DNA from 2 places in the Aphanothece stagnina RSMan2012 genome. Region 2 is predicted to be linked to the other one. Evidence: predicted binding sites of a transcription regulator. Region 2 holds the regulator's gene; the other holds the start of a gene.
What was found. Region 2 encodes NtcA, which controls nitrogen genes in cyanobacteria. Its sites were predicted from a motif close to TTTGTANCNNNNGNTACAAA; they were not measured.
Positions count from the first base shown of each region.

Region 1 (4,856 bases), on a different contig from region 2:
GAACGGCCCCTCGGCCAGGCTCGTCACGTCCGAGAGGTAGAGGAAGGCCTTGGCCTTGATGCCGCCGCCGTCGGTGTGCAGGCCGCGGGTGGTGGTCACACCTGCGTTCAGGTACAGGTTGCGCACGTGCACCCGGAAGGGCCGCCGGAACGCCCGCTCCAGCAGCCCGGTGACCAGGCTGTCCTGCAGCGCGCCGACGACATTCTCCGTACAGCTCTCGAGGAGCAGTTCGGGATGGAAGACATCGACCATGCCGCCGTCCTCATCGTCGCGGACACTGATCACCGCCTTCGCGGAGTCCACCATGCGCCGGTAGCCGCGGATGGCCCGCTGGCCACCCCGGTTGAGCAGCACACGGGCGCTTCCATCCCCGGCGGCGGGGCTGGCGGCATGGGCGCGCGCCGCGGCGACCACCGGCTGCAGGGCAGCCAGCTCGTCCGGCCCCACCGCGCCCTGAATGACCACCAGGCCGGAACGCCGCAGGCATCGGGCCGCAGCGCGGAACCGGCGGGGGTCCTCGGCGAGGCCGAGGGCCTGGAACAGCGGCGGAGGCGGGCTGCTGCGGTGCTGCGGAAAGCCCTCCGGCCGCTGCGGCTGTCGCAGGGCAGGAGGGCTGGAAACGACGGTCGCCATCGGGCCAGGTTAGGTGGGGCCCAGGTCAGGCCCCCCAGTGGAGCTGCCGAGGTCCCGGCGGGGATCAGGCGTCGTAGTACATCACGAACTCATGGGGGTGGGGCCGCTGACGCAGCTGCTGCACCTCCTCGTACTTCATCGCGATCCAGTTGCTGATGAAGTCCTCGGTGAAGACTCCGCCTTCCATCAGATAGTGCTTGTCGGCGTCGAGGGCCTCGAGGGCACCGTTGAGGGAGGCGGGCACGGTGGAGATGCGCGCCAGCTCTTCGGCGGACAGCTCGAAGAGGTCCACATCGGTGCCGTCGCCGGGATCGATCTGGTTCTTGATGCCGTCGATGCCGGCCATGAGCATGGCCGCAAAGCCCAGGTAGGGGTTGGAGAGGGCATCACCGGAGCGGAACTCCAGGCGCTTGGCCTTGGGGCTCGGCCCGGTGAGGGGAATGCGCACCGCCGCTGAGCGGTTGCCCTGGGAGTAAACCAGGTTCACCGGCGCCTCGAATCCGGGCACCAGACGCTTGTAGCTGTTGGTGGTGGGGTTGGTGAAGGCCAGGAAGCTCGGGGCGTGCTTGAGCAGTCCGCCGATGTACCAGCGGGCGGTCTGGGACAGGTTGGCGTAGGTGCCCTCCCCGAAGAACAGCGGGTTGCCGCCTTTCCAGAGGCTCTGGTGCACGTGCATGCCGCTGCCGTTGTCGGCGAAGACGGGCTTGGGCATGAACGTGGCCGTCTTGCCGTACTTCTTGGCGACGTTGCGCACGACGTACTTGTAGATCATCACGTTGTCCGCCGCGCTGATCAGTTCGGCGAACTTCATGCCCAGTTCATGCTGGGCCGTGGCCACCTCGTGGTGGTGCTTCTCGATCGGCACCCCCAGGGCCGCCATGGTGAGGATCATCTCGGTCCTCATGTCCTGGAGGGTGTCGTTGGGCGACACCGGGAAGTAGCCCTCCTTCAACTGGATCTTGTAGGCGAGGTTGCCCCCCTCCTCCAGACGGGCGTTGTTCCAGGGAGCTTCGATCGAATCGACGCTGTAGAAGCTGCTGCCGCTGCCGGAGGTGTAGCGAACGTCGTCGAAGACGAAGAACTCCGGTTCGGGTCCGAAATAGGCCGTGTCGGCGATGCCGGTGGAGCCGAGGTACTCGAGGGCCTTCTGGGCCAGCGCGCGGGGGCAGCGGCCGTAGGGCTGGCCGCTGCGCGGCTCCTGGATCGAGCAGATCAGGCTGAGGGTCTTGTGGCCGTAGAAGGGGTCGATCCAGGCGGTCTTCGGGTCGGGCACCATGGCCATGTCCGACTCGTTGATGGCCTTCCAGCCCCGGATCGAGGAACCATCGAAGGCAACGCCGCTGGTGAAGGCCTCGTCATCGATCAGGTCCTTGCACACCGTGAGGTGCTGCCATTTGCCATGCAGGTCGACGAATTTGAGGTCGATCAGCTCAATGCCCTCGTCCTGGATCTGACGAAGGACCTCCTGGGCTGTGTTGGCCATGACGATGTCGGTTGGGTGCCGTCCCGGTGCCGGCGTCGCTGGAACGTACGGAGCAGCCGGACCGCCGCTATGTAGCTGTCGTAACCGAATGACAGGACCGGGCTGCGTAACTGTTTCTGTCAGATCCGCCAGATCCCTGCTCCAACCTGCGATCTGGCCAGTTGCTGGTGCTAGCTTCCGGCCCAGGTGCGTCGATCCACTCCAGCCATGCGGGATGCCATCACCGGTCTGATTGGCCGCTACGACCAGCTGGGCCGCTATCTGGACCGGGCGGCCATGGATCGGATCAACACCTACTACTCCGAAGCCGAGCTGAGGCTCCGGGCCGTCGAGCTGATCAACGCCGAGGCCACCGAAATCGTGCGGGAAGCGGCCCAGCGCCTCTGGCTCGACGATCCCGAGCTGATCCTGCCCGGGGGGAATGCCTACACCACCCGCCGTCTCTCGGCCTGCCTGCGGGACATGGATTACTTCCTCCGCTACGCCAGCTACGCGCTGATCGCCGACGACGCCACCATCCTCAACGAGCGGGTGCTGAACGGTCTCGATGACACCTACAAGAGCCTGGGCGTCCCCACCGGCCCCACCGTGCGCAGCATCGCGCTGATGGCCGATGTGGTCTGCGAAATGCTCGGCAGCGAGGGGCTCAGCGATGCTGCCGCCCTGGCGGCGGTGGTTCGCGTCCCGTTCGACCATCTCTGTCGCGGCCTGGCCGCCAGCGACGTGCGGCTGCGCTGACCTCCGTGTCCGGATCCTCAGCTGCGTAGGCTCAGGCCATCCCTCCCGTCCACCCCGTTTCCGGCCCCTTGTCTGCGCTGCACACCGTCAACAACGCCCACCGCCGCGCGCTGGGACCGATCGCCACACCCGATCGGCTTCTGCTCGGACCGGGCCCCTCGAACGCCCATCCGACGGTGCTGCAGGCCCTGTCGCGCAACCCGATCGGCCATCTCGATCCCCTCTACGTCGAGCTGATGGGTGAGGTGCAGGAGTTGCTGCGCTACGCCTGGCAGACCGACAACCGCCTCACCATTCCCATGAGCGGCACGGGAAGTGCGGCCATGGAAGCCGCCCTCGCGAACACCCTCGAACCCGGCGACAAGGTGCTGATCGCCGTGAAGGGCTACTTCGGCCTGCGCCTGGCGGACATGGCCGGCCGCTACCGGGCCGATGTGGTCACGATCGAGCGCCCCTGGGGCGAGGCCTTCACGCTCGAGGAGATCGAAGCGGCGCTCAGGGAGCATCGCCCCGCCATCCTCGGCATGGTCCATGCCGAGACCTCCACCGGCATCCTCCAGCCGATGGAGGGCGTCGGTGAACTCTGCCGCCAGTACGGCTGTCTGCTGCTGCTGGACACCGTCACCTCCCTGGGTGCCGTTCCCGTCCACCTCGATGACTGGCAGGTCGACCTCGCCTACAGCTGCAGCCAGAAGGGGCTCAGCTGCCCGCCGGGTCTGGGCCCCTTCACCATGGGCCCCCGCGCCGAGGCCAAGATGGAGGCGCGCCGGGGCAAGGTGCCCAACTGGTACCTCGATGTGACCCTGCTGAACCAGTACTGGGGCACGGACCGGGTCTACCACCACACGGCTCCGGTGAACATGAACTTCGGGATGCGGGAGGCCCTGCGCCTGCTGGCTGAAGAGGGGCTTGAGCACGCCTGGGCGCGGCACCGGCGCAACGCCGAGAGTCTCTGGGCCGGGCTCGAAGCCCTGGGTCTCGAACTCCATGCCCCGGAGCATCTCCGCCTCCCCACCCTCACCACCGTGCGGATCCCGGAGGGGGTGGATGGCAAGGCCTTCACGCTCCACCTTCTCAACAAGCACGGGATCGAGGTGGGCGGTGGGCTCGGTGCCCTGGCCGGCAAGGTCTGGCGGATCGGCCTGATGGGCTACAACAGCCGTGCGGAGAATGTGGAGCTCCTGCTGGAACTGTTCCGCACGGAGCTGCCGGCCTTCAGGCCCGGTGCCCAGACAGGCCGCCCAGCCGCCGTCGCCGTCTGAACCAGTCGCCGAGCTGTTGGCTCGCCTCCGCCGCCATCACGCCCGGCAGCACGCGGGTGTGGTGGTGAGCACTGGGGTGATGGACCAGATCCAGGTTGCCCCCCACCGCACCGCGCTTCGGATCGGGCGCGCCGAACACCAGGGTGCCGACCCGGGCCTGCACCAGGGCTCCCGCACAGAGGGGGCAGGGCTCGAGGGTCACCAGCAGGGTGCAGCTGTTCAGCCGCCAGTCACCCAGCAGCCGCGAGGCCTGGCCGATGGCCATCAGTTCGGCGTGGCCGAGGGGATCCCCTTCGCGGTGGCGTCGGTTGCTGCCCCAGCCGATGCAGCGCCCCTGCCCATCGAGCACGGCAGCCGCCACCGGGATCTCGCCCCGCATCCCCACCCGCTCGGCACAGCGCAGCAGGCGCTCCATCCAGAAGCGATGGCGCCGCTCCTCGGCCTCGCCGGGGCTGGGCCCGGCTGCTCTGGCCTCCATGCCTCTGGCTTCCATCCCTCCCTTGTAGCCCACGACCACAGGTGAGAATGGCCCCACCCGACAGCCCGCCGTTGGCAAGCGCGCCACCAGCACCGCGGGCGATCCCGCCCCTCCCCTTCGCCAGCCCCGACCAGCCCGACGCCAGGCTGCAGGCCTTTCTCGAGCAGGCGTCGGCCCAGCTCTGTGCCTGGCTGGGAAGCGCTGCGAGCCGTTCGCCGCTGCCGGGCCTCAGCGTGCTGCCCTGCATCGAGCCCCAGCGGCT
Region 1 covers NZ_JBKOUC010000001.1:183,240-188,095, reverse strand. The annotation lists gene ACLNEE_RS00950 (phytanoyl-CoA dioxygenase family protein) at 1-633, opposite strand, end outside; gene glnA (type I glutamate--ammonia ligase) at 698-2,116, opposite strand; gene ACLNEE_RS00940 (globin family protein) at 2,324-2,854, shown strand; gene ACLNEE_RS00935 (pyridoxal-phosphate-dependent aminotransferase family protein) at 2,923-4,116, shown strand; gene ACLNEE_RS00930 (nucleoside deaminase) at 4,070-4,594, opposite strand; gene ACLNEE_RS00925 (pyridoxal phosphate-dependent decarboxylase family protein) at 4,666-4,856, shown strand, end outside.
Region 1: a site for NtcA is predicted at 2,185-2,204, ahead of glnA (type I glutamate--ammonia ligase). Genes of this name have one in related genera too.

Region 2 (4,856 bases):
CGAGCCGGAGGAGTTGCTGGTCGTGGTGGATGACATGGATCTGCCGCTCGGCAAGCTGCGCCTGCGGGCCGGCGGCAGTGCCGGCGGGCACAACGGTCTCCGCAGCACGATCAGCCATCTGGGAACCCAGGACTTTCCGCGGCTGCGGATCGGCATCGGCGCGCCGTGCTCCGATCCCTCCGATCGCAAGGCCCGCACGGTCGGCCATGTGCTGGGCCGGTTCCATGCCTCCGAACAGCCCTGTCTCGAGGACGTGCTGGCTGAAGTGGCGGCCGGGATCGGGCTGATCCAGCGCCTGGGCCTGGAGCGTGCCGGTAATCGTTTGAACAGTTTCCAGCCCCTGAGGGCTCCAGCCTGAAGGCATGGCCCGTCTGCCTGCCACCACCGCCCAGCTCAGGGTGCTGCACCAGAGCTTCAGCCAGCGGGTGCTGGAGGGGGAGGTGACAGCCGGGGGGTTCCACTGGACGTTCAGCTGGGCCTTTGATCGCGGCGAGCTCAGCGTCGAGCCTTCGCTGGGCCGTGCGCTGATTCAGGACGCCCTGCTGCGCTTTCTGCTCAAGGCGGATTACCAGCTCGAACCCGGCGGGGACTATGCCTTCACGGTGCGGGCCCGTTTCTAGGTGGCGTTCTCCCTCGCGCTGAGGTGGGCCTGATCGGCCAGCTCGCGAAGCACGCCCGGACCGCGCCGTGAGAGCGGCTGGCCGAGATGGCGTTCCACCAGCAGCTGCGCCACCACGTCGTCGATGTCCCGCGGCGGCAGCCGCAGCCCCTCGGGAAGCAGCCGCCGCCAGCCGCCGCTGCCGGCCAGCTGCCAGTAGCGCCGGCGGGCGGCCAGGGTGGTGCCCGCTTCCTCCACCGTCTCGGATTGCAGCCCCAGGCGCGCCAGCTGGGGGGGCCAGCTCCGGCTGCCAGTGCCGTTGCCGAGCACCACGGTGACCAGGCCGGCCTGCTGCTGCCACTGACGCAGCAAGGCCAGGCTCTCCGCCGGCGGCAGGATGGCCGCGGCGAGAATCGTGCCCAGGCCGGCATCGGCCAGGACCAGGCCGCATTTGCTGCGGCCGGGATCCAGCCCGGCCAGGCGGGACGCCTGCGGCGGGACGGCAGGCTCGCTCATGGCCGTCGCAGGGGCGGGCTCTCCGCAGGGGCGCCACCGGCGATGCGCAGCTCCACGGTGATCGGGTCCGGCGTCTCGGCGTCCCGCAGGGCCACGGCCACCAGCTGGATCACCGTGCCGGGGGGACGTGCGGCCAGGGTGCGTGCCAGCTGGTTGAACATGGCGGCGTCGAACTGCAGCCCGTCCACCAGGGAACCCTGCCGCTGGGCCCGCGCGTAGGCGGCCGCCAGCAGCAGATTGAGGCGCCGCACCAGCTGTTCGGGGTCGCGGAGATCGGCCTCGACCGTCGTGCTGGCCAGCACGTCACCGGCCTTGACCACCGGGCGGTTGGGACGGAGATCCGGGAAGGCCAGCACCTGACGTTCCCCCCGCAGCACGTTTGCGGCGGAGAGGATGCTGACCACCCAGCTTCCCGGTCGGGTGAGCAGGGATTCCAGCCGGGCGACGTCGGTCGTGGGCACCAGCAGAATCTGGCGGTCGACGGGCTGGCCGGGCAGGACCCGTTTGAAGGCCGTGATGTTGGCCTGCTGCAGCAGGGCGGTGATCACCTCCTTGGCCTGTTCCGGGCGCTCGAGGGTCACCTTCGCGCTCGCCAGCGGCTGGCCTGTGGTGATCACCACATCGCCCCGGCGCAGGGCGAGCAGGTTGTCCTCCAGGTCCTCGAGCTCCCGGGCGCCGGCCTCGATCCGTCGTCGCACCTCGGCCAGTTCCGCTTCGGTGCGGCGGATCTCGGCGTCGCGGGCACCGACCTCGCCGGCCAGCCGGTCCCGCTCACGCTCCAGCGCCATCCTCTGGGCCTGCAGAGGAGCGAGTTCCCGGCGCAGCGCGGTGGCCCGGGCCTGGGACTGGGCCAGTTCCCGCGCCACCTTGCGCTGGCCCTGCTGGGCGCGGGCCACCTCGGCCTGACTGGTGATCAGGCTCTGCTGGCTGGCTTCAAGCTGCCGCCGCGCCGTGCTGAGGCGTTCCTCCAGCCGCTCGAGTTCGAACAGACCGGTGCGAAGCCGCTCGCTCACCAGCAGCAGCAGGCCGAGGGACATTGCGCTGATCAGGCTCCCCGTCAACACCGTGATCAGCACGGCCGTGCGCCGGGGGCGCAGGTTGAACAGGCTGAGTCGCGCCTTGCCGACGCGGCTGCCCAGCCGATCTCCCAGGGTGGCGAGCACACCCCCGAGGAGCAGGAGCGCCAGGATCAGCAGCCAGCCCGACACGTGCGGTCCCGAATCGGCCCAGTATCCCCCGCTTGCGGTGGCTCCATGCCAGGGGTGTCAGCTGAAACGCTTGGCCAGGGCGATGGGGTCGAACACGGTGATCTTCTTGCGATCGATCTGAACGAGTCCCTCGTTGCGCAGATCACCCAGGAGCCGGGTGATGGTCACCCGGGTGGAGCCGATCGCTTCGGCGATCGCCTGGTGGGAGAGGCGCAGGTCGATGGTGATCCCTTCGGTGCTGGGGACCCCGAAGTCCCGGCAGAGCACCAGCAGGAAACTCACCAGCCGGGAGCTCATGTCCCGGTGGGTCAGGGTCTCGATCATGGTCTCCGTCTGGAGGATCCGTGAGGAGAGACCCTGAAGCAGCAACAGCCCCACGCTGGCGTCCTGCTCGATCGCCTTGCGCACCGAGGTGGCCGGTGCGCTGAGCAGCTCGACCCGGGTGAAGGCGATGGCGTGGTAGAAGCGATCGGAACGTTGACCGGTGAGCAGGGAGAGCACGCCGAACAGGCTGTTCTCCCGCAGCAGCGCCACCGTGATCTCCTCGCCCGATTCATAGACCCGCGACAGACGCACCGCGCCGCGCCGCAGCAGGTAGACGCGTTCCGCCGGATCGCCGGGGAAAAAGATCGTCTTGCCCCGCTCGATGGTCTCGACATTGCTGCCGCCCAGACCGCGGATCACCTCCAGCAGGGTGTGGCTGCCCTGGCCGGCCGTGCCGAGGCCGGTCACAACCCCGGGGGCCCCGCCGCTCGGTGTGTTGGCGGTCCTGCTGAATCCGCGTGGGGCGCCAACCATGGAGAGGGGCAGGCAGTTGGGCGGACCCTATAGATCAGCGGGGGCTCTCCCTGTAACAACGGGCACGCTTTGCGGCGCGCTGTCCCGCCCGCCGGTGGGCGGGCCGCGTCGAGGCCGTGGGCAGTACGGATGTATCCACCAGGGATGGTGTCCATCGCTTGGAATCCGGCTCGATCCCGCTACATTCAGTCCTGCGTCGTTGCGCATCCATGACCGTCAGTCTCCCGACCAGCTCCGGTCCTGGCAGCGTGGCCAGGTCGGGTGGTGCCGGGTTGCGGCGTGCCCAGCGCCACGAGGTGTTCCCTGCCCAGGCGCTCGAGACGGCCCCTGCGGCTGTGCCCCTGCGGCTGGTGCCGCAGCCGGAGGGCTTGCTGCAGGTGCACACCGCGCCCTTCCGGGGCAGTGTGGGGTCCGTGCTGAGCCAGGCCCTGCGCAGCGCCGGGCTCGGCAGCCGGGTGCTCATCACCCAGCTGCTCAAGGGAGGGGTCGCCCAGGGGCTGGAGGCGAGCCCCTGGCTCTGTGGCCGGCTCCAGTGGCTGCGCCCCGCCGTTCCGAGCTGTCTGGCCGAGCCGGCCACCGACCATCCGGACGAGGTGTGTGCGGCGGTTCAGGAGGTCTGGGAGTACAGCCGGCTGTGCCTGCTCGAAGGCGGAGTGGACCTGATGGTGCTCGATGAACTCGGCCTGGCTGTCGAGCTGGGCTATCTCCCCCTGGCCGAGGTTCTGGGGGTGCTGGAGCAGCGGCCGGCCCATCTGGATGTCATCCTGACGGGACCCTCGATGGGGCCTGAACTCATGGCGATGGCCGATCAGGTCACCCAGCTCCGTCGCGGCGTCTAGGCCGGCTTCCGATGCTCAAGAACGACCGTTGGATCAAGGAACAGGCTGCCGCCGGCATGCTCGATCCTTTCCAGTCCTCGCTGGTGCGCCATCTGGATCCGGACAGCGCCGGCCGTCCCGTGCTGAGCTTCGGCTGTTCCTCCTACGGCTATGACCTGCGGCTCTCGCCCCAGGAATTCCTGATCTTCCGCCACGTGCCCGGCACGGTGATGAACCCCAAGCGGTTCAATCCGGCGAACCTCGAGCCTGTGCCCCTGCGGGATGATGAGGACGGCAGCTATTTCATCCTGCCGGCCCATTCCTATGGCCTCGGGGTGGCTCTGGAGCGGATGCGAGTCCCTTCCAACATCACGGTGATCTGTCTCGGCAAAAGCACCTACGCCCGTCTCGGGATCATCGTCAACACCACGCCGGCGGAAGCCAGCTGGGAGGGACACCTGACCCTGGAGTTCAGCAATTCCTCCGGGGCCGACTGCCGGATCTATGCCAATGAGGGGATCTGCCAGCTGCTCTTCTTCGAGGGCGATCCCTGTGACACCACCTACCGGGACCGGGCGGGCAAGTACCAGCATCAACCCGAGCGGGTGACCCTGGCGAAGGTCTGATCAGGGCGCCAGCCGCGCCTTGTGCAGACGGGTCCGTTCGTACCACTCGGCGAACTGGGGTGTCCAGGCCTGGAGATGGGGCCACATCAGGTCACAGAGTTCCCTGATCTCCTGCTGGGCGTCGAGTTTGGCGCGCAGGTCGAGGAAGTGCAGAAAGGCGCGCAGGGTGAAGCTCACCACGAAGTGCTGCCGGTAATCGAACGGCAGGATGCCGCGGGCGTGCTCCTCGGCGAACCCGGCCGCGAGCAGATCGCGATAGCGACAGGCGGCCTGTCTGCAGTGGTCCAGATCG
Region 2 covers NZ_JBKOUC010000021.1:31,468-36,323, reverse strand. The annotation lists gene pth (aminoacyl-tRNA hydrolase) at 1-358, shown strand, start outside; gene ACLNEE_RS13295 (DUF3146 family protein) at 363-620, shown strand; gene ACLNEE_RS13290 (RuvC family protein) at 617-1,114, opposite strand; gene ACLNEE_RS13285 (DUF3084 domain-containing protein) at 1,111-2,322, opposite strand; gene ntcA (global nitrogen regulator NtcA) at 2,380-3,120, opposite strand; gene ACLNEE_RS13275 (cob(I)yrinic acid a,c-diamide adenosyltransferase) at 3,330-3,959, shown strand; gene dcd (dCTP deaminase) at 3,971-4,564, shown strand; gene thyX (FAD-dependent thymidylate synthase) at 4,565-4,856, opposite strand, start outside.